One region of the Micromonospora sp. WMMD558 genome, then DNA from elsewhere that is predicted to be linked to it. Evidence: predicted binding sites of a transcription regulator. Region 1 holds the regulator's gene; each other region holds the start of a gene.

Region 1 (7,374 bases):
GGCGGCAGCGCTGGCGGGCGGTGGTCGAGACCAACCTGTTCGGCGCGGCCAACGCGTGCTGGTGCGCCGCCCAGCACATGCGGGAGCGGGGCGGTCGGATCGTCAACGTCTCCTCCCGGGGCGCCTTCCGCGGCGAGCCGGGCAATCCCGCGTACGGGGCGAGCAAGGCGGGCCTGAACGCGCTCGGTCAGTCCCTCGCGGTGGCTCTCGCCCCGTACGGCATCGGGGTGGCGACCGTCGCGCCCGGCTTCGTCGAGACCGACATGACCAACGAACACCTCAAGTCGCCGCGCGGCGACGCGGTCCGGGCGCAGTCCCCGTTCAACCGGGTGGCCCGGCCGGAGGAGATCGCCGCCGCGGTCCACTGGCTGGCGTCCCCGGAGGCGGAGTGGGCCTCCGGCACCATCGTCGACCTCAACGGCGCCTCCTACCTGCGCAGCTGAGCCCGGTGACGTCGGCGTCGACGTTCTTCGCCTGGGGACTCGGCCCGGGCGCGCCTACGGCCGGCCACCACAGGTCGCTGTGGCCCCTTTGCTCTGCTTCAACGGACGCAGCGGAATCGCCGCGAAACCTGTGCGCCGGTTGAAGCAGAGCAAAGGGAACGCGGCGGAGGGTGGGGCCGGGCCGTCCGGCCCGGTGGCGGGCGGGGATCCGGTCGCCGGTGGCCTACCAGCGGTCGAGGCGGGCGGACAGCACCGCCAGGGCCGCCACCCCGGCCGTCGAGGTGCGCAGCACCGACGGGCCCAGCCGCACCGGCCGGGCACCGGCCTCCGCGAAGGCGTCCAGCTCGCGGTCGGCGATGCCCCCCTCCGGCCCGACCACCAGCACGATCTCACCGGTCGCCGGCAACGCGACCGTCGTCAGCCGCTCCTCGGCTCCCTCATGGAGGACGAACGCGGCGGCGGCACCGCCGAGCCGGCGGCCCACCTGCGTCGTCGACTCGTCCGGCGATCCGGCCACCACCGGCAGCCAGGGCCGGCGGGCCTGCTTGGCCGCCTCCCGGGCGGTCGTCACCCACTTCTCCCGGGCCCGTACGCCCCGGTCACCGCGCCAGAGGACGATCGAGCGTTCGGCCGCCCAGGGCACGATCTCGTCCACGCCGACCTCGGTCATCGCCTGCACGGCCAGCTCGCCCCGGTCCCCCTTGGCGATGCCCTGCACCACGACCAGGCGGGGGACCGGCGCGTCCGCGTACCCCCGGGAGGTGATCTCGAGGTCGAGCGTGTCCTTGCCGACGGCGCCGACCACCGCGGCGGCCGTGCTGCCCCGCCCGTCGGCGAGCAGCAGTCGCTCGCCGGGCCGGAGCCGCTGCACGGTGGCGGCGTGGCGCCCCTCGGGGCCGTCCAGGGTCATCCGGTCGGCGGTGGGCAGCGAGTCGACCAGGAACAGCGGCGCGGACACGATCACCAGGCTAGCGGCCCGGCCGGTCGCCGGGCCGCGGACGGTCAGGCGTGGCCGTTGAAGGCGTCCCGCATCCGGGAGAAGAAGCCACCCTGCTTGGTCAGCTCGGCGACCTCCTCGCCCCGGGTGCGGGCGAACTCGCGCAGCATCTTCTCCTGCTCGGCGTCGAGCTTGGTCGGGGTCCGCACGTCGAGGTGGACGTAGAGGTCACCGCGACCGGTGCCGCGCAGGTGCGGTACGCCGCGGGCGCGTAGCCGCAGCGTGCTGCCCGGCTGGGTGCCGGGCTTGACGTCCACCGGCTCCTCGCTGTCGAGTGTCTTGATGGTCAGCCGGGTGCCCAGGGCGGCCGCCGTCATCGGGACGGTGACCCGGCAGTGCAGGTCGTCGCCCTTGCGGGAGAAGACGTCGTGGGGACGCTCGTGGATCTCCACGTAGAGGTCGCCGGCCGTGCCGCCGCCCGGGCCGACCTCGCCCTGCTGCGCCAGCCGGATCCGCATGCCGTCCTCGACGCCCGCCGGGATCTTGACGGTGAGCGAGCGGCGGGTGCGCACCCGGCCGTCACCGGCGCAGGTCGGGCAGGGGTGCGGGATCGTGGTGCCGTAGCCCTGGCAGACGGTGCAGGGCCGGGCGGAGACCACCTGGCCGAGGAAGGTGCGCTGCACCGACTGCACCTCGCCGCGGCCGCCGCACGCCTCGCAGGTGGCCAGGTGGGTGCCGGCGGCGGTGCCGGCGCCGGCGCAGGTGGTGCACAGCACGGCGGTGTCGACCGTGATCGGGGCCTCGACGCCGAACGCCGTCTCGTGCAGGTCCAGCTCGAGGCGCAGGATCGCGTCAGCCCCGGGCCGGGTACGCGGGCGCGGGCCGCGGGCACCACCGGCGGCGCCCCCGAAGAACGCGTCCATGATGTCCTGGAAGCCGACGAACGGGCCGGTGCCGCCGGGGCCACCCGGACCGCCGGCACCCCCGCCACCGGGTGCGAGCGGGTCACCGCCGAGGTCGACGATCTGCCGCTTCCGGTCGTCGGAGAGGACCTCGTACGCGGCGTTGATGTCCTTGAACTTCTCCTGCGCCTCCGGATCCGGATTGACGTCCGGGTGGTACTGACGCGCCAGCTTGCGGTACGCGCGCTTGATCTCGTCGTCGGAGGCGTCCCGGCTCACACCGAGGATGCCGTAGTAGTCCCTGGCCACTGCGTTCCGTGTCCTCATGTTCGTCTCGCGTTGCGCCGGCCGCCGGCCGGAGCGGCCGGACGGTACTGCCTAGTTCTGGGCCAGCAGGTCGCCCACGTAGCGTGCCACGGCCCGCACCGTGGCGATGGTGCCGGGGTAGTCCATCCGGGTCGGCCCCAACACGCCGAGGCCGCCGACGATGGTGGCCCCCGGGCCGTAGCCGGTGCTCACCACCGACGTCGAGCGGAGATTGTCGATCTCGTTCTCGTCGCCGATGCGGACCCGCATCGTGCTCGGCTCGACCTCCCCGATGAGCTTGAGGAGCACGACCTCCTCCTCCAGCGCTTCCAGGATGGGGCGCAGCGACCCCTGGAAGTCGAGCAGGCCGCCCCGGGTGAGGTTGGCGGTGCCGGCCAGCGCGATGCGCTCCTCGTGCCGCTCGACCAGCGTCTCCAGCAGCACGGTGGAGAGCGTGGCCATGGCCGGGCGCAGCTCGGCCGAGGCCTCGTCGACCAGCGCCTGCACCAGCGGCGGCGTCTCGGACAGCCGGGTGCCGACCAGCTTCTCGTTGACAAGCCGGCGCAGGTCGGTGACGTCGTCGGCGGGGATCGGCCCCGGCATCTCGACGAGGCGCTGCTCGACCCGCCCGGTGTCGGCGATCATGACGAGCATCAGCCGGGTGGTGGAGATGGGCACCAGCTCCAGGTGGCGCACGGAGGAGCGGGCCAGGCTCGGGTACTGCACGACGGCGACCTGCCGGGTCAGCTGCGCCAGCAGCCGTACCGTGCGGTGCACCACGTCGTCCAGGTCGACCGCGCCGAGCAGGAAGCGCTCGATGGCCCGGCGCTCGGCGGGGCTGAGCGGCTTGACCCGGGACAGCCGGTCCACGAAGAGCCGGTAGCCGCGGTCGGTGGGCACGCGGCCGGCGCTGGTGTGCGGCTGCCGGATGTAGCCCTCCTCCTCGAGGACGGCCATGTCGTTGCGGACGGTCGCCGGGGAGACCCCGAGCTGGTGACGCTCGACCAGCGCCTTGCTGCCGACCGGCTCCTGCGTGGCGACGTAGTCCTCGACGATCGCGCGCAGTACCGCGAGCTTGCGGTCGTCGAGACCCATGTGCCCACCTCCTGTCGCGCGTCGGCCGCCGGCTGCCCGGCGCCATCCTGGCACTCGACTGTAGCGAGTGCCAGTCTACGTCGGCACCGCCCGCGCCGCGATGATCAACGGCCGGCGGATGACGCGTCCCGGACGGCGGCGGATTCGCCAGGGCCGTTCATCCGGACATCGGGGACGGTTCTGCTCTGGTGCCCCGTTGTGCGCTCCCCCTACCGTGATCCTCATGACTGAACCACCTCGCCCTCCCGGAGCGGGAGAGCCGGACCCGACCGTCCCCGGCTCCGACGAGCCGACCACACCACTGTCCGGGGCACCGGGCCCGGGCGGCTATCCCCCGCCCGGCGGCTATCCGCCGCCCACCGGTGACGTTCCGCCGTCGGGCGGCTACCCTCCGCCCGGCGGTTATCCCCCACCCGGCGGCTACCCACCGCCTGGCCCGGGCTACCCGACCGGCGGCGCCTACGGCGCCCCCGCCGGCTACGCGAACAACGAGGACAAGACCTGGGCGTTGATCGCGCACTTCGGCGGCGCGCTCGGGATGCTCGTCGGTGGCGGTGTCTTCGGCTGGGTGGCCCCGCTGGTCGCCCTGATGGCCCGCGGTAACCAGTCGCCGACCGTACGGGCCCACGCGCTCGCCGCGCTGAACTTCCAGATCATCTGGTCGGTGATCGCGCTGGTGGGCTGGATCTTCACCTGCATCATCGTCGGCTTCTTCGTCGGCGTGGCCGCGACGATCATCGGCATCGTCTTCGGCGCGATCGCCGGGGTCAAGGCCAACGAGGGCACGCTGTACCGCTACCCGATGTCGGCGAGCTTCATCAAGTGAGCACCGACCGGCCGCTCCCCCCGGCCGGTCGGCGCCACCCGGGGCCGACGTGCCCGGCCCCGGCCGGTCGGCGCCACTCGGGGCCGACGTGCCCGGCCCCGAGCCGGTCCGTGCCGGTCAGGGAAGCAGGTCGCGCACGACGGCGTCGGCCAGCAGCCGGCCGCGCAGGGTGAGCACGGCCCGGCCGGCGGCGTGGTCGGCGTCGGCCAGCAGGCCGGCCGCCCGCGCGCGCTCGGCGCCGGCGCGGCCGGCCGGGTCCAGCACGTCCAGCGGCAGGCCGGAGGCGAGCCGCAGGCGCAGCATGACGTCCTCCATGTGCGCCTCGTCGCGGGTCAGCACCTCCCGCGCCAGGCCGGGTGACTCCCCCGCGGCGAGGCGCTTCGCGTACGCCGTGGGGTGCTTGACGTTCCACCAGCGCACGCCGCCGACGTGGCTGTGCGCCCCCGGGCCGAGGCCCCACCAGTCCCCGCCGGTCCAGTACAGCAGGTTGTGCCGGCACCGGGCGGCCGGCGTCCGCGCCCAGTTGGACACCTCGTACCAGGAGAAACCGGCGGCGTCGAGGGCGGCCTCCGCGGCCAGGTAGCGGTCCGCGGCGACGTCGTCGGAGGGGTACGCCAGCTCGCCGCGCCGCATCCGGGCGGCGAGCCGGGTGCCCTCCTCGACGATCAGGGCGTACGCGCTGACGTGGTCCACGCCGGCGGCGACCACCTGGTCGAGCGTGGCGGCGAAGTCCTCCGCGCCCTCCCCCGGCGTGCCGTAGATCAGGTCCAGGTTGACGTGCTCGAACCCGGCGTCGCGGGCCTCCCGCGCGGCGGCTACGGCCCGGCCGGCGCTGTGCCGCCGGTCCAGGATCGCCAGCACCCCGGGCGAGGCGGACTGCATGCCCAGCGAGATGCGGGTGTAGCCGGCCGCCCGCAGGGCCGCCAACGACTCCGGCGTGACCGACTCGGGGTTGGCCTCGGTGGTGACCTCGGCGTCGACGGCCAGCCCGAACGTGCGGTCGACGCCGTCGAGGATCCGGGCCAGGTCGTCGGCGGGGAGCAGGGTCGGCGTACCGCCGCCGACGAAGACCGTGTCGACCCGGGGCGGCGGGTTGTCGCGCAGCACCCGGGCCGCGAGGGCCAGCTCGGCCAGCACGGTGTCCGCGTACTCCTCGCGGCCGGCGCCGCCGCCGAGCTCCGTGGCCGTGTACGTGTTGAAGTCGCAGTAGCCGCAGCGGCTGGCGCAGAAGGGGACGTGCACGTACACGCCGAAACCGCGCGCGCCGACCGAGGTCAGGGCGGTGGTGGGCAGCGAACCGTCGGCGGGGACGGTCTCACCTTCTGGAAGGACGCCGGGCATGGCCACTAGTCTGCCCGGCATGACCTCTCCAGACGCGCTCGTGCGGGTCGCCACGGCCCGCGGGGTGACCACCCTCACCCTGGACAGCCCGCACAACCGCAACGCGCTCTCCACGTCGCTGATGACCCAGCTGCTCGACGGCCTCGCCGCCGCGGTGGCGGACGACGCCGTCCGCGTGGTCGTGCTGGACCACACCGGGCCGGTCTTCTGCGCCGGCGCCGACCTGAAGGAGACCGCCGCCGCGTACGCCAGCGGGACGGTGCCGGCCGGGATGCTGGGTGACGTGCTCGCGGCGGTCTGGGAGTGCCCGAAGCCGGTGGTGGCGCGGGTCGCCGGGCCCGCCCGCGCCGGCGGCCTGGGGTTGATCGCGGCGGCCGACCTGGCGGTGTGCGCGCAGGAGGCGACGTTCGCGTTCACCGAGGTCCGGATCGGGGTGATCCCGGCGGTGATCTCCGCGACCGTGCTGCCCCGGCTGCACCCGCGCGCCGCGGCCGAGCTGTACCTCACCGGGGACACCTTCGACGGGCGGCGGGCCGCCGAGATCGGCCTGGTGACGGCCGCCGTGCCGGCGGCGGAGCTGGACGACGCGGTGGCGGGCTACTGCGACTCGCTGGTCCGGGGCGCGCCGGGCGCCCTGGCCGGGGCCAAGGCGCTGCTGCGCCGCCCGGCCGCCGCGGACCTGCGCGCCGAGATCGCCGACCTGGCCGCGCTGTCGACCGGCTACTTCCTGTCCGACGAGGGGCGGGAGGGTGTGCTGGCGTTCCGGGAGAAGCGGCCGGCGAGCTGGGTACCGGTCGAGTAGCTGGTTTCCGCGCGCGGTGACGCGGGAAGGCCCCGTCCGCCCCTCGCCCGGCTGACCTGCGGTTTCCGCGCCCGCCACGGCGGCACGACCGTCGCGGCCACGCCCGGCGGAGCCGTCCGGAACCGGTCGGACGACCCGAGGGGCGCGACGGGGGACGTACGCTTGTCGAACTGTCAGACTGGGGGTGCAGGTGCGAACTCGGGCAGTCGTCGCGGGTGGTGTGGTCCTCGTTCTCGTCGCCGTGGTCGGGCTGTTCATCGTCCTCCGGCAGTTCGGCGACCGGCTCAGGCTGCCGCTCTCCGCGCGGACGTGCACGGTGCAGGCGGACGGCGAGGTGGCCCTGGACGCCGATCAGATGGCGAACGCGGCGACCATCGCGGCCATCGGCATCCAGCGCGGGATGCCGGACCGGGCCGTCGTGGTGGCGCTCGCCACCGCGTACCAGGAGTCGGGCCTGCGCAACCTGGCCGGCGGCGACCGCGACTCGGTGGGCCTGTTCCAGCAGCGGCCGAGCCAGGGCTGGGGCACGCCGACGCAGATCCGCGACCCGCGGTACGCCGCCAACAAGTTCTACGCGGCCCTGGCCAAGGTGCGCGGCTGGGAGCGGATGCGGGTCACCGACGCCGCGCAGAAGGTGCAACGGTCGGCGTTCCCCGAGGCGTACCAGAAGTGGGCCGACGAGTCGGAGGTGCTGACCCGCGCGCTGCTCGCGCACGCGACCG
Region 2 (7,374 bases), 540 kb from region 1:
ACACGGGGTTCTCCTTACGGATCAAGGGGAGGTCTCTTCAGCCCGTCGGCAGCGGCGGTGCGCCGCCCGGCACGGGGGTGGCCCGTGCCGGGCGGCGCTCACCACGGCGGGGTTCAGCTGATGCCGGCGTCGGTGCAGAGCTTGGCGAAGTCGCCGGTGCAGACCTCGTCCTTGGTCACGAAGCCGTCGGCGATGACGTCCTTAACGTTCTCCTTGTAGATCAGCTTCGGGGTGAGCAGCACGGACGCCACGTCCCGCCCGCTCTCCGGGTCCTTGACGGTCTGGCCGGTCTGCTTGCGCTCGCCCTTGGCCAGCCCGATGGCGAGCTCGGCGGCGGCCTTGGCCTCCTCCTTGATCGCCTTGTAGACGGTCATGCACTGGTCACCGGCGAGGATGTTCTGCAGGCCCTGCGGGGTCGCGTCCTGGCCGGTCACCGGGACCTTGCCGTTGAGCTTGTTCTTCTTCAGGACGGAGATCGCCGCGTTGCCGAGGCCGTCGTTCGCGGCCAGCACGCCGTCGATCTTGCCCTTGGTCTGGGTCAGCATCTGCTCGAAGATGACGCCCGCCTGGGCGTTGTCCCAGTCCGGAACGGCCTGGTCCGGGCCCTTGGTGAACTCGCCCGAGTCGAACTTCGGCTTGAGGATCGAGTCGTACCCGTTCTTGAACAGGGTCGCGTTGTTGTCGGTGGGGGAGCCGTTCAGGTAGGCCACGACCGGCTTCTGCTTGCCCGCGTCGGTGAGGCACTTGGCCAGGCCCTCACCCTGCAGCTTGCCGACGGCCTCGTTGTCGAAGCTGACGTAGTACTCGGCCGAGCCGCCGAGGGTCAGCCGGTCGTAGTCGATGGTGGCGACACCCTGGGACTTTGCCTTCTCCAGCACGGCCTTGCCGGTGCCGGAGTCCAGGTTGACGATCATCAGGGCGGTCGCACCGCTGGTGATCATCTGGTCGGCGATGGTGGAGAACTGGGACTTGTCGCCCTGGGCGTTCTGGATGTCGTACTGGACGCCGGCGGCCTTGAAGGCCTCCTCCAGGAACTTGCGGTCCGCGCCCTCCCAGCGGGCGGAGGACTTGCTGTCCGGAAGGATCACGCCGATCTTCGGGGTCTTCTGGCCGCCGGCCTGGTCGCCGCCGTCAGAGTTGTCACCACAGGCCGCCATGCTGCCGGTGGCCAGGAGGCCCGCGGCGGCGACGGCGAGGAAGCCCTTGCGCATGTGCAGGGTCCTTTCGGAGGTGGGGGATGGTGTTGTTTTGTTGTGCCCGGCAACGTATTCCGCGCTCCACCGCCGGCACAAGAGTGCCGAGGTCATGAGTTTGTTGTGGGCAGTAACAATTCGGCAACGTCAGCGACTCCCGGGCTTTACCCAAGCGGCGAGCGCTCTCCGCCGGGGCAAGGTCGGGTGAAACGGGCGGACCGGAGCAGCCGGGGAAGTGCGCGGGCGCCGGGGTCAGGCGGAGGCGATCCGGGCGGTCGTGGCGTCGGTGAGGGCGACCAGGTCCTGCGGGGCCAGTTCCAGCTGGAGGCCCCGGCGGCCGGCCGAGACGTACACGGTGTCGTGCCGCAGGGCGCTCTCGTCGAGCACGGCGGGCAGGCGCTTGCGCTGGCCGAGCGGGCTGATCCCACCCCGTACGTACCCGGTGGCGCGCTCGGCCACCGCGCGGTCGGCCATCGCGGCCCGCTTGCCGCCCACCGCCGCGGCGAGGGCCTTCAGGTCCAGCTCGCCGGTCACCGGGACGACCGCGACGGTGAGCGTACCGTCGACCTCGGTCACCAGGGACTTGAAGACGCGCTCCGCGGGCACGCCGAGCGCCGCCGCCACCAGCGCCCCGTAGTTCGGCGCCTCCGGCGACACGTCGTACGGATGGGTGCGGTGCGCGACCTTCCGCTTCGCCAGCAAGGCCGTTGCCGGAGTCCCCTGTCCCGCCACGCCCGCCAACCTAATGCCCGCCCCACCCGTTCCACCCGGTATCCCCGCCGGAAGCCCGCGTTGATCATGAGGTTAGCGGTGCGACACGCCGTTGCCGTCGCCGCTAACCTCATGATCAACGGGGTTGGATCAGCCGGGTGGGAGCGGGCGGGCGATCAGGACCGTCGGGGCGCCGGCCACCCGGGTCAGGATGAGGCTGGCTGGTTGGTTGCCGGTGAGTTTCAGGTCGCGGCGGAGCTTCTCTGGTTCGAGCGCCGAGCCGCGCTTCAGGATCTCGACCCGGCCGACCTGGCGTTCCCGCAGCAGCGCCCGCAGCCGCTTCAGCGAGAACGGCAGCACGTCGGTGATCTCCAGACCGCGGGCGAACGGTGTCGGCGCGGGGGTGTCGGCGTACAGGTAGGCGATCGCCGGATCGGCCAGCGTGGCGCCCAGTTCGCCGGCCAGTTCGGCGACGAGGTGCGCGCGGACCACCGCCGGGTCCGGGTCGTACACGTACCGTCGCACGGGACCGACCGGCGCCTCGACCGTGCCGGAACCGGTCAGCTCGTGGACGGTCGCGTGGTGAGAAGGGGACCCTTCTCTACCGGAGGCGTTAAAAGGGGGCCCTTCCTTCAACACGGTCGCGCGGCGGGGGACGGTCGCCAGGTCGCCGCACCAGAGGGCGGCCTCGACCAGGTCGCCGTCGACGCTCACCCACTCCGCCTCCGCGCCGGGCGGGATCAGCGCGTGGTCGAGGCCGGGCGCCACCTTCACCACCGTGCGCGGTACCCGCTCGGCCAGCCCGACCACGAAGTCCCACGGCGGCGAGTACGCGTTCGGGTCGAAGATCCGCCGGCCGGACCTCCGGCGGGCGGGGTCGCAGAAGACCCCGTCGACCCGGTTCACGTCGAACCCGGTGGCGTCGCCGCACTCCACGGTGAACCGTTCGGCCAGCCCGGTCGCCTCGGCGTTCGCGGCGGCCATCGCGGCGGTGAGCGGGTCGGCCTCCACTCCGTACACCCGGATGCCGGCACGGGCGGCGGCGAGCGCGTCGGCGCCGAGGCCGCAGCCGAGGTCCGCCAGGGTGGTCACGCCGGCGGCGCGGAGCCGGTCGGCGCGACGGCGTGCCACCACGCCCCGGGTGGCCTGCTCCAGTCCGGCGCGGGTGAAGAACATGCCGGTGGCCGCCGCACCGAACTTGCCGACCGCCCGGCGGCGCAGTTCGGCCTGCGTGAGCGCCGCCGCGGCGAGCGCGGCGGGCACCCCGGCCGAGCGGAGCGCCGCCGCCGCGGCCAGCGGGTCGCCGCCGGCCACCTTGGCCGCCGCCGCGAGCGCGGCCGACCCCTCGGGCGTACGCAGCTCCGCCAGCTGTTCCAGGTCCACCCGGCCATTCTTCCGGCCGGTCCCGAACCGGCCGGGCCGGGGGAGCCCGGGGCCGAACGGCCGGCCCTCGCATGATCGACTCGACTTCCGTGACATCGGGGTGTCCCGCTCACTCGGACACCGCGATATGCAGGAACCCGAGTGGATCATGCCAAGGACGGCGCAGAGGGGTGACTCGGCGTGGCCGGGCAGACCCGGAGGCGACACCGGGCCGGCGTGGGGGAGGCGCGTGCGGTGTCAGCGAGGTGTCGGGCAGGCGGCGACGAAGGCCCGCCAGCTCGCCGGGGTGAAGGCGAGCACCGGGCCGGCCGGGTCCTTGCTGTCCCGCACCGCGATCACGCCGGGCAGGTTGTCGGCGACCTCGACGCAGGCGCCGCCGTTGTTGTTGCTACGGGTGGACGTGCGCCAGGCGGCGCGGGTCAGGTCCATGACGTCGCCACTTCCTCGATCAGGCGGGCGGACTGCCGGCGCGGCAGCGCCTCACCGGCCACAGTCTCCCAACGCCGTCCCAAGGTGGCAAGGTCGTTCGGGCCGTCCACCGTCTGGCCCCGGAGCTGGTTGTCCAGATGTGCCAGCTCGGTGCCGTCGGCGAGCCGGGCCAGGATGAATCAGCCTGCCCAGCTCATCCTGGCTGAGGCCGCGCGCCTGGCGGGCCCGGCGCAACTGGTCGCGCAGGAAGCCCAGTGTCGGTACCTCGATCATTCGCCACCCTCCGTGTCCCGACCGTTGCCGGAACGTACGAGCGCGCTCGCCCGCCGGGGAAGCGAAAGCCGGCGTGTTGCGGTGAAGAGTGGCGAAGCTGTGGCGACGCGTCGGGTGTCCCGTTGGCACTCTCCTTGACGGAGTGCTAGCCGAGGAATAACCTGCGATTAGCACTCTCACCCTGAGGGTGCCAACCCCCCGGGCCGGGTGCCCGGGAGGTGAACGCCAGGCGGACCGGCACCCGCGACGACGGCCCCGCCCGGTGGCATGTGGCAGATTGCGCTGGTCGGCTTGCCGGCCGGTAACGAAACCAGTACCCCAGGAGGGTATGCCCGTGACTACCGCGACCAAGGTTGCGATCAAGCCGCTCGAGGACCGGATCGTGGTCCAGGCGAACGAGGCTGAGACCACCACGGCGTCGGGCATCGTGATCCCCGACACCGCCAAGGAGAAGCCGCAGGAGGGCACCGTCCTCGCTGTCGGCCCGGGCCGGATCGACGACAAGGGCAACCGCGTGCCGCTCGACGTCAAGGTCGGCGACACCGTTCTCTACTCGAAGTACGGCGGCACCGAGGTCAAGTACGCCGGCGAGGAGTACCTGGTGCTCTCCGCCCGCGACGTCCTCGCGGTCATCGAGAAGTAGGCAACCGAGCAGTGTCGTTGCCCCGGTCCGGCTCGCCGGGCCGGGGCAACGACGCTTCGAAGGGACATTCATGGCGAAGATCCTGAGCTTCTCGGACGACGCGCGGCACCTGCTGGAGCACGGTGTCAACGCCCTCGCGGACGCGGTCAAGGTGACCCTCGGCCCCCGCGGGCGCAACGTCGTCCTGGACAAGAAGTTTGGTGCGCCCACGATCACCAACGACGGCGTCACGATCGCCAAGGAGATCGAGCTCACCAACCCGTACGAGAACCTCGGCGCGCAGCTGGTCAAGGAGGTGGCGACCAAGACCAACGACGTCGCCGGCGACGGCACCACCACCGCGACCGTGCTGGCCCAGGCGATGGTCCGCGAGGGCCTGCGCAACGTCGCGGCCGGCGCCAACCCGACCGGCCTCAAGCGGGGCGTCGACGCGGCGGCCGCGAAGGTCTCCGAGGCGCTGCTCGGCAAGGCCGTCGAGGTGGCCGACAAGGAGGCGATCGCGCACGTCGCGACGATCTCCGCGCAGGACGCGACGATCGGTGAGCTGATCGCCGAGGCGATGGAGAAGGTCGGCCGCGACGGTGTCATCACCGTCGAGGAGGGCTCCACCCTCGCCACCGAGCTGGACGTGACCGAGGGTCTCCAGTTCGACAAGGGCTTCGTCTCGCCGAACTTCGTCACCGACGTGGAGGCGCAGGAGTCGGTCCTGGAGGACCCGTACATCCTGATCACCACGCAGAAGATCTCGGCGATCGAGGAGCTGCTGCCGCTGCTGGAGAAGGTCCTCCAGAACAACAAGCCGCTGCTCATCATCGCTGAGGACGTCGAGGGCCAGGCGCTGTCCACCCTGGTGGTCAACGCGATCCGCAAGACCCTCAAGGTCTGCGCGGTGAAGGCCCCCGGCTTCGGTGACCGCCGCAAGGCGATGCTCCAGGACATCGCGATCCTCACCGGCGCCGAGCTGGTCGCTCCCGAGCTGGGCTACAAGCTCGACCAGGTCGGCCTCGAGGTGCTCGGCACCGCCCGGCGCGTGGTGGTCGACAAGGAGAACACCACGATCGTCGACGGTGGTGGCCAGGCCTCCGAGGTCGCCGACCGGGTCGCCCAGATCCGCAAGGAGATCGAGGCCTCGGACTCCGAGTGGGACCGGGAGAAGCTCGCCGAGCGGCTGGCCAAGCTCTCCGGCGGCATCGCGGTGGTCAAGGTCGGCGCGGCCACCGAGGTCGAGATGAAGGAGCGCAAGCACCGCATCGAGGACGCCATCGCCGCGACCAAGGCCGCGGTGGAGGAGGGTACGGTGCCCGGCGGCGGTGCCGCCCTGGCCCAGATCCTGCCGGTGCTCGACGACGACCTCGGCTTCACCGGTGACGAGAAGGTGGGTGTCTCGATCGTCCGCAAGGCGCTGGTCGAGCCGCTGCGCTGGATCGCCCAGAACGCCGGCCACGACGGCTACGTGGTGGTGCAGAAGGTCGCCGGCAAGGAGTGGGGCCACGGGCTCAACGCCGCCACCGGCGAGTACGTCGACCTGACCAAGGCCGGCATCCTCGACCCGGTGAAGGTGACCCGCAACGCGGTCGCCAACGCCGCGTCCATCGCCGGTCTGCTGCTCACCACGGAGAGCCTCGTGGTGGAGAAGCCGAAGGAGCCGGAGCCGGCCGCGGGCGGCCACGGCCACTCGCACGGCCACGGCCACAGCCACCAGCACGGCCCGGGTTTCTGACCCACGTCGCAACCCCGTTCGGGGCGCACCGCCACGCCGGTGGTGCGCCCCGACGCGTTTCCGGGTGTGCTTACGGAACGCTGACGTCACTACCGGGCCGCCGCTCCGATCGGAAACACTGGGCGGCGTGACCACGACGACGAGGTACCACGCCGCCCTGGCCGGGGTGACCGCCGCCGCGGTGGCGCTCGGGTCGGCGGAGCTCGTGGCGGTGCTGACCGGCCCGCGCTCCGCGCCGCTGGTCGCCGTCGGGGGCCTGGTCGTCGACACCGTGCCCGAGCCGCTGAAGCAGGTCGGCATCGCGCTGTTCGGCACGTACGACAAGATCGCGCTGCTGATCGGGACGGCCCTGCTGCTGGCGGGCTTCGCCGCCCTGCTGGGCGTGCTGTCCCGGCGCCGGCTGGCGTACGGCCTCACCGGCGTCGCGGCGTTCACCGCCCTGGGGGTCGGGGCGGCCCTGACCCGGGCCGGCGCGGACGGCGCCGACGCCCTGCCGGCGCTGGTCGGGGGCGTCCTCGGCGCGGTGGTGCTGTGGGCGTTCATCGCCGGCCCGCTGGAGCTGGACCCCTGGCCCTGGTCTCCACCCGTGCCGCCGGCCGAGCCCCCGTCACCGGCCGCTGGCTCGGTGGTCGCGGCCGGGCGGGGGGTCGCGGCGGAGCCCGCGACGCCGGACCTGGAGTCGCGGCGGCGCTTTCTCGCCGCCACCGGGCTGCTGCTCGGGGCGGCCGGGGTGGCCGGACTCGGCGGCCGGTGGCTGGCGGGCCGCCAGGGCGTCTCGGCGGCCCGGAGCGCGGTGACGCTGCCGCCGCCCGTCTCGCCCGCGCCCGCCGTGCCGGCCGGCGCCGACCTGGCGGTGCCGCAGCTCGCGTCGTACGTCACCCCGAACACCGGCTTCTACCGGATCGACACCGCCCTGGTGGTGCCTCAGGTGGACCCGGCCACCTGGCGGCTGCGCATCCACGGCCGGGTACGCAACCCGATCACGCTCACCTTCGACGACCTGCTGGCCCGGCCGATGGTCG
Region 3 (7,374 bases), 860 kb from region 1:
ACCGCGCTCCCGACATCCTGACCAACTCGTGGGGCTGCCCGGCGATCGAGGGCTGCGACCCGCGTGCGCTGCGGCCGGCCACCGCCGCTCTGGACGCCGCCGGCATCCTGACGGTCGCCGCCGCCGGCAACACCGGGCCGCACTGCCGCTCGGTCGACGACCCGCCGGCCCCGTACGACGACGTGCTGACCGTCGGTGCGGTCGACCGGCAACGGCGGGTGGCGCAGTTCTCCTCGCGCGGCCCGGCTCCCGGCGGAGCGGCCAAGCCCGACCTGGTGGCGCCCGGCGACAAGGTGCTCTCGGCGATGCCCGGTGGCGGGTACGCCGAACTGAGCGGCACGTCCATGGCGACCCCGCAGGTGGCGGGTGTGGCGGCGCTGATGTGGTCGGCGAACCCGGCGCTGGTCGGTGACCTCCCCCGGACCCGGCGGATCCTGACCGAGACCGCGGCTCCGGCCGTGCCCGGCAACGACACGTGCGGCGACCAGCGGAACGTGACCGGCGCCGGCCTCGTCGACGCGTACGCCGCCGTCCGCGCCGCCCAGCGGTAAGGAAGGGCCCCTTCCTAACGCCTCGCGTAGTAAAAGGGCCCCTTCTTAACAGAAGCGCTCGGGTGACCTAGGGTCGGCGTCCATGGAGGTCGACATCGTCGAGTTGGGCCCGGACCGGCGGGCCGCCGTGGTGGAGTTGTGCGGCCGGTCGCTGGACCTGCCGGAGGACGCCGCCGAGGCACCGGCCATCGTGGACGTACTCTGGCCCCGGGCCACCGCCGACCGGCCGGTGGTCGCGCTCGGCGCGTACCGGGACGGCCGCCTGACCGGCGCGCTCATCGGCTCGCTCTCCGGACGGGACGGCACGCAGGGACACGTCGACCTGGTGGCGGTGGACCCCGGGCACCGGCGGCGCGGCGTCGGGCGGGCGCTGCTGTCGTACGCCGAGGAGAAGCTCGCCGGGCTCGGCGCGGTGGAGGTGCTGCTGGCCGGCAACCCGCCGTACTACGCATGGCCGGGCATCGACGTGCGCTACACACCGGCGGTCTGCGCGGCCCAGGCGCTCGGCTACACCCAGGATCGCACGGCCTGGAACATGACCGCCGACCTGTCGTACGACGGCAGCCCCGCCCTGCGCACGACGGTGCCGGCGGAGGAGCGGCTGGCCGGCCAGGGCGTCACCGTGCGGCGCGCGGAGCCGGCGGACCTGCCGGCGCTGGCGGCCTTCGCCCGGTCGGTGTTCGGCGGCACCTGGGACGCGGAGCTGGCCGGCTCGGTCGGCCGGTCGCTGGCGGGCTGTCACCTGGCGGAGCGCGACGGCGAGGTGCTCGGCTTCGCCGCGTGGGGGTCGTCCCGGCCGAGCTGGTTCGGGCCGATGGGCACGGCGCCGGCGGCCGAGGGGACCGGCATCGGCGGGGTGCTGCTGCGCCGCTGCCTGGCCGACCAGCGGGCGGCGGGGTTCACGGCGGCGCAGATCGGCTGGGTGGGGCCGGTCCGGTTCTACTCGGGCAGCGCGGGTGCCCGGATCGAGCGGGTCTTCTTCCTGTACCGGAGGACACTCGCGGATCGATAACGGGCGAATAGGATAGATCACCTGATAGCGTCATTCGCCCCCGTCGCCCATCGATGCCCCCTACCGTTTCGGTAGAGGAGGCGCCATGACCACGGACGACGAACGCCCCGGCCCACTGCCCTTCGACCGCCTCGACTACGGCGACGCGGAACAGCGGGCGGAGATGGAGGGCATCGACGACTCCCCGGCGGACGAGCCGGCGACGGTGGTGGACGAGCCGGTCCAGGTGCCACAGCCGTACGACCGGGCGCAGAAGCGGCGCAACCAACGGCCGTTGCCGACATGACGAAGAGGGGCGGACCGCTGACGCGGCCCGCCCCTCCCGGTCTCGTGGAGCCTGGACTCAGAAGTCCATGTCCCCGCCGCCCGGGCCGGCCGGGGCAGCCGGGGTCTTCTCCGGCTTGTCCGCCACGACGGCCTCGGTGGTGAGGAAGAGCGCCGCGATCGACGACGCGTTCTGCAGCGCCGACCGGGTGACCTTGGCCGGGTCGATGATGCCCGCGGCCAGCAGGTCCACGTACTCGCCGGTCGCGGCGTTGAGGCCGTGGCCCGCCTCGATGTTGCGGACGTGCTCGACGACGACGCCACCCTCGAGGCCGGCGTTGACGGCGATCTGCCGCAGCGGGGCGTCCAGCGCGATCTTGACGATCTGGGCGCCGGTCGCCTCGTCACCGGTCAGGTCCAGCTTGTCGAAGGCGGTCTTGCCGGCCTGCACCAGCGCGACGCCACCACCCGGGACGATGCCCTCCTCGACGGCGGCCTTCGCGTTGCGGACGGCGTCCTCGATGCGGTGCTTGCGCTCCTTCAGCTCGACCTCGGTGGCCGCGCCGACCTTGATCACCGCGACACCGCCGGCCAGCTTGGCCAGGCGCTCCTGCAGCTTCTCGCGGTCGTAGTCGGAGTCGCTCTTCTCGATCTCGGCCCGGATCTGGTTGACCCGGCCCTGGATCTGCTCGGCGTCGCCGGCACCGTCGACGATGGTGGTCTCGTCCTTGGTCACCACGACCTTACGGGCGCGGCCCAGCATGTCGAGGCCGACGGCGTCGAGCTTGAGGCCGACCTCCTCGCTGATGACCTGGCCACCGGTGAGGATGGCGATGTCGGCGAGCATGGCCTTGCGGCGGTCACCGAAGCCCGGCGCCTTGACGGCGACCGACTTGAAGGTGCCGCGGACCTTGTTGACGACCAGGGTCGCCAGGGCCTCGCCCTCGATGTCCTCGGCGATGATCAGCAGCGGCTTGCCCGACTGCATGACCTTCTCCAGGATCGGGAGCAGGTCCTTCACCGAGGAGATCTTGCTGTTGACGATCAGGATGTAGGGGTCGTCGAAGACGGCCTCCATCCGCTCCGGGTCGGTCATGAAGTAGGCCGACACGTAGCCCTTGTCGAAGCGCATACCCTCGGTGAGCTCCAGCTCCAGGCCGAAGGTGTTGCTCTCCTCGACGGTGATGACGCCTTCCTTGCCGACCTTGTCCATCGCCTCGGCGATGATCTCGCCGACGCTGGTGTCACCAGCGGAGATGGAGGCGGTGGAGGCGATCTGCTCCTTGGTCTCGACGTCCTTGGCGAGCTTCAGCAGCTCCTCCGAGACGCTCGCGACCGCGGCCTCGATGCCCCGCTTCAGGGCCATCGGGTTGGCACCGGCGGCCACGTTGCGCAGGCCCTCGCGGACCAGGGCCTGGGCCAGGACGGTCGCCGTCGTCGTGCCGTCACCGGCGACGTCGTCGGTCTTCTTCGCGACCTCCTTGACCAGCTCGGCGCCGATCTTCTCGTACGGGTCCTCGAGCTCGATCTCCTTGGCGATGCTCACACCATCGTTGGTGATGGTGGGAGCGCCCCACTTCTTCTCGAGCACGACGTTGCGGCCCTTGGGGCCGAGGGTCACCTTCACGGCGTCGGCGAGCTGGTTCATGCCCCGCTCGAGGCCGCGGCGAGCTTCCTCGTCGAACGCGATCATCTTGGCCATACGGCGTTGTCCTCCTGGACACTCACGGGCCACCCGAGTGTGTGCCCCGGATGGGCCGTCTGGTGTACGCACCTTGGGACGTCGCCACCTGGCGACGACGACGTCCGCCGGCCGGGCCGGATAGCCCGCGACGACCGGCCATGTGCCGCACCCGGTGCCTCGCGACTCCGCGTGCGGCCGTGGCCCTACCGCCCCGACCATTGGCACTCACGGTCTGCGAGTGCCAATGACCTGTTTAGCACTCTCCCTTGCCGAGTGCAAGCACGACCGCCCCGATCAGCCGAGTTCGGCGGCCAGGCGCCCGGCGTTCACCGGCGCCTCATGAGCACGCTGCTCGGCGTACGTCACGACGAGCCCGACCTGCTGGGCGAGGTGGGCCGGAAGGGACAGCAGCGCGGTGATAGTCACCACGGCGAAGATGCCCAGCGCCGTGCCCGGCGACCCCAGCGGGGCGGTGCCCAGCGGCGCCGCGGCCACGGCCTCGATCACGCCCGCCGCCACCGTCACCATCAGCACCACGGCCGCGATCAGCACCACCCGGCCGAGCACCAGCCCGAGGCGGTCGTGGAACATCCGGAACGAGCGGCCGATCGGCGCCTGACGCTCGAAGAGGTACACCGGCCCGGCCAGGCTCAGGGCGAAGGCGAGGTAGACACCGGGCAGCACACAGAAGCACACGCCGATGCCGATGAGCAGCCCCATCAGCAGGCTCCAGCCCCAGAGGCCGAGGGCGCGACGCAGGCCGTAGCGGAGCGCACCGGCGAGGCCGACTCCCTCGCCGGCCGCTTGACGGGTGATCACCCAGGTGCCCGCCGCCCAACCCAGGCTCTGCACCAGGCCGAAGACCACCACTGCCCCGAGGGTGACGGCGAACAGGGTGGCCACGTCCGCCCCGAAGCCGTCGGGCAGCGCCGCCGGGTCGTCGGTACCGGCGGCCGCCCACTCGGCACTCGGGTCGGTCGCGTACGTGACGATCGCGATCACCACGGCCGGCAGCACCTGGGTCAGCAGCACGATCGGCAGGAGGAGGCGCCAGCCGCGCCGGACGGCCCCGAGGCAGCGGTTGAACCACCCCTCCAGGCCTCCGCCGGGCGGGGTTACCAGTGGATCGGCCGGGTCGTACCCGTGCAGGACGCCACCCGGGTACGGCGGCACGGGCCAGGCCGGGGCACCCGGATAGCCGGGCGGGCCCCACGGCTGCCCGGCAGCGGGACCCCACGGGTACGGGGACGCCTTCGGACTGCCGGGGTACGGCGGCGACGCGGCCGGGTCCCCGTACTGCGGTTGCGGCGCGGCCGGGCCCCACGGGTTCGTTGGCGGCGCGGCCGGGGCCCACGGATCGGATGGTGGCGCGGATGGCACCGTCGGATCCGAGGCCGGCGGCACCGATGTGGCACCGGACGCAGGGTCGGGATCGCCGGGCGCTGGCGACGGCACGGTCGGGGGTGGCTGGTCGGACAAATGAACCCTCCTCAGCGAGCGCTGGAACGGTTCATGATCTTCCCTGGTGTGCTGCCGGCACCGTACCCCCCGACCGGCCGCGGTCTCGGCGGATCACGGCCGGCGGTCCGCCCCGTCGGGCCGGAGGCCGCTCAGGCGATGACGCGCACCCGCTCGGCCTGCGGCCCCTTCTGGCCCTGGGCGATCTCGAACTCCACCCGCTGGCCGTCGTCCAGCGCCTTGTAGCCGTCCATCTCGATGGCGGAGAAGTGGACGAACACGTCCTGCCCGCCGTCGACGGCGATGAAGCCGTAGCCCTTTTCGGAGTTGAACCACTTCACGGTGCCCTGTGCCACGGTGCACTTCCTCACTCTGCGCGGCGTTCCCACTCACCCCGGGACCGGGCGCGCCGGACCGCGAGGCGGCACCGGTTCGGCGAGCGGCGACGGCCGCTGAATCGGTGACCGAAATCGCACGCTACACGAGGCGTGACGGCGGCGCACGACCACAAATCGGGCATATTCCGAGCGTTCCACATTGCCGTTCTTCGCTGTGGTAGGCATTCGGCATGACGAGCACTCCGGGCGGGCGCGGCCCGGGGCAGGTGGCGATGGCACGGGCGCGGGTGCGCCGGGTCCGGCCGCGCGACGCCGCCCGGATGCGGGCACTGCGGCTGGAGATGCTCGCCGACGCGCCGCTCGCCTTCCTGGAGACGATCGCCGACGCGGCCGCCCGCCCGCACGCCGAGTACGCGGCGCGGATCGCGTACACGTCCACGGGCACGGACACCGCCCAGTTCGTGGCCGACCCGGGCGGCCGTCTGGTCGGGCACGCGGGCGGCACGGTCGCACCCGAGGAGCCCGGGCTCACCGTCGTCTACGCCGTGTACGTCACCCCCTCCTGGCGGGGCACCGGCCTGCTCGCCGACCTGATCGACGCGGTCGCCGGCTGGTCACGGGCCTGCGGTCGCCGCGAGCTGATGCTGGAGGTCGTGGTCGGCAACGACCGGGCCTACCGGGCGTACCAGCGGCTGGGCTTCGTCGACACCGGCGTACGCGTCCCGCACCCGACGATCCCGACCCTGACCGAACTCCAGATGCGCCGCCCGGCGTGAGCGCGCGCGTTAAGAAGGGCCCCTTCCACTACCTGAGGCGTTAAGAAGGGGCCCTTCCTTGCACCTCAGGCGTGGCGGCGGCTCTGCACGACGCGGAACCGGTTGGCCACGTACGCGCCGTCCGTCAGCGCGGCGTTGGCCGCCGCGTTGGCGCCGCTGCCGTGGAAGTCGGAGAACGCCGCCGACTGGTTCACGAACACGCCGCCGGTCAGGTTGGCCGACAGGTGCACCCCGACCTCGATCGCCGCCGCCTCGGCCGCGTCCAGCACGGCCTCGTCCCGGGAGTAGACCGCCGCGGTCAGCGCGCCCTTCTCACCGACGGTGGACCGCAGGACCTCCAGGCTGTGGGCGGTGGAGTCGGTGGCGATGGCGAAGGAGATCGGCCCGAACCACTCCCGCGCGTAGGTCGCGGTGTCGCCCGCGTCCAGCTTGACGATGGTCGGCGTCCGCACGACCGCGCCGGGGAAGGCGGGGTGTTCGACCGTACGCGACTCCAGCACCGGCTCGCCGACCTTGGTCACCTCGTCGAGGCGCTCCAGCACCCCGTCGTTGACGATCGCGCCGGTCAGCTCGACGCCGCGCGCCGGGTCCGCGGTGAGCTTGCCGACCGCCGCCGCGATGCCGCCGGCCACCTCGTCGAAGCTCTTGTGCCCCTGGTCGGTCTCGATGCCGTCCCGGGGGATCAGGATGTTCTGCGAGGTGGTGCACATCTGGCCGCTGTACAGGGTCAGCGTGAACCCTAGGTTGCGGCACATCCCGGCGAAGTCGTCGGTGGAGTCGACCACCACCGTGTTCAGGCCGGCCTTCTCCGTGTAGACCTGCGCCTGCCGGGCGTTGGCCTCCAGCCAGTCGCCGTACTCGGTGGAGCCGGTGAAGTCGACGAGCTTCACGGACGGGTGGAGGGCCAGCGTCGACGCGAGCTTCTCGCCGGACGCCTCGGTGGCCAGCAGCACCAGGTTGGGGTCGAACCCGGCCTCGGCGAGCACCTCCCGGGCGTACTTCACGGTGACGGCGAGCGGCAGCACCGCCCGCGGGTGCGGCTTGACGATGACGGGGTTGCCGGTGACCAGCGAGGCGAAGAGCCCGGGGTACGAGTTCCACGTGGGGAACGTGTTGCATCCGATCACCAGCGCCACGCCGCGCGGCACGACGTGGAACGTCTTGGTCATCCGCAGCGGGTCGCCCTTGCCGGCCGCCTTCTCCCAGCCCGCCGTCCCCGGGTGCCGGGTCATCTCCGCGTACGCGTACGCGACGGCCTCCAGCGCGCGGTCCAGGGCGTGCGCGCCGCCGG

The links. The regulator HrcA, encoded in region 1, represses chaperone genes, less so after heat shock. The targets are predictions, from matches to a motif close to GGTTNGCACNCTCNNNNNGAGNGTGCNAACC.
Region 2: a site for HrcA is predicted at 4,155-4,185, ahead of groES (co-chaperone GroES). Genes of this name have one in related genera too.
Region 3: a site for HrcA is predicted at 3,728-3,758, ahead of groL (chaperonin GroEL). Genes of this name have one in related genera too.

Annotation. Positions count from the first base shown of each region.
Region 1 is NZ_CP186061.1:2,905,140-2,912,513, reverse strand. Features, by position in the region: gene ACN26Y_RS14175 (SDR family NAD(P)-dependent oxidoreductase) at 1-443, shown strand, start outside; gene ACN26Y_RS14170 (16S rRNA (uracil(1498)-N(3))-methyltransferase) at 667-1,401, opposite strand; gene dnaJ (molecular chaperone DnaJ) at 1,446-2,591, opposite strand; gene hrcA (heat-inducible transcriptional repressor HrcA) at 2,661-3,683, opposite strand; gene ACN26Y_RS14155 (DUF4870 domain-containing protein) at 3,907-4,509, shown strand; gene hemW (radical SAM family heme chaperone HemW) at 4,627-5,850, opposite strand; gene ACN26Y_RS14145 (enoyl-CoA hydratase family protein) at 5,870-6,652, shown strand; gene ACN26Y_RS14140 (hypothetical protein) at 6,837-7,374, shown strand, end outside.
Region 2 is NZ_CP186061.1:2,364,589-2,371,962, forward strand. Features, by position in the region: gene ACN26Y_RS11585 (ATP-binding cassette domain-containing protein) at 1-4, opposite strand, end outside; gene ACN26Y_RS11590 (sugar ABC transporter substrate-binding protein) at 114-1,211, opposite strand; gene ybaK (Cys-tRNA(Pro) deacylase) at 1,446-1,925, opposite strand; gene ACN26Y_RS11600 (THUMP-like domain-containing protein) at 2,055-3,287, opposite strand; gene ACN26Y_RS11605 (DUF397 domain-containing protein) at 3,525-3,716, opposite strand; partial or broken gene ACN26Y_RS11610 (Scr1 family TA system antitoxin-like transcriptional regulator) at 3,707-3,895, opposite strand; gene groES (co-chaperone GroES) at 4,318-4,632, shown strand; gene groL (chaperonin GroEL) at 4,703-6,352, shown strand; gene ACN26Y_RS11625 (molybdopterin-dependent oxidoreductase) at 6,480-7,374, shown strand, end outside.
Region 3 is NZ_CP186061.1:2,044,657-2,052,030, reverse strand. Features, by position in the region: gene ACN26Y_RS10030 (S8 family serine peptidase) at 1-551, shown strand, start outside; gene ACN26Y_RS10025 (GNAT family N-acetyltransferase) at 634-1,563, shown strand; gene ACN26Y_RS10020 (hypothetical protein) at 1,649-1,849, shown strand; gene groL (chaperonin GroEL) at 1,907-3,529, opposite strand; gene ACN26Y_RS10010 (hypothetical protein) at 3,806-4,684, opposite strand; gene ACN26Y_RS10005 (cold-shock protein) at 5,122-5,325, opposite strand; gene ACN26Y_RS10000 (GNAT family N-acetyltransferase) at 5,538-6,083, shown strand; gene paaN (phenylacetic acid degradation protein PaaN) at 6,149-7,374, opposite strand, start outside.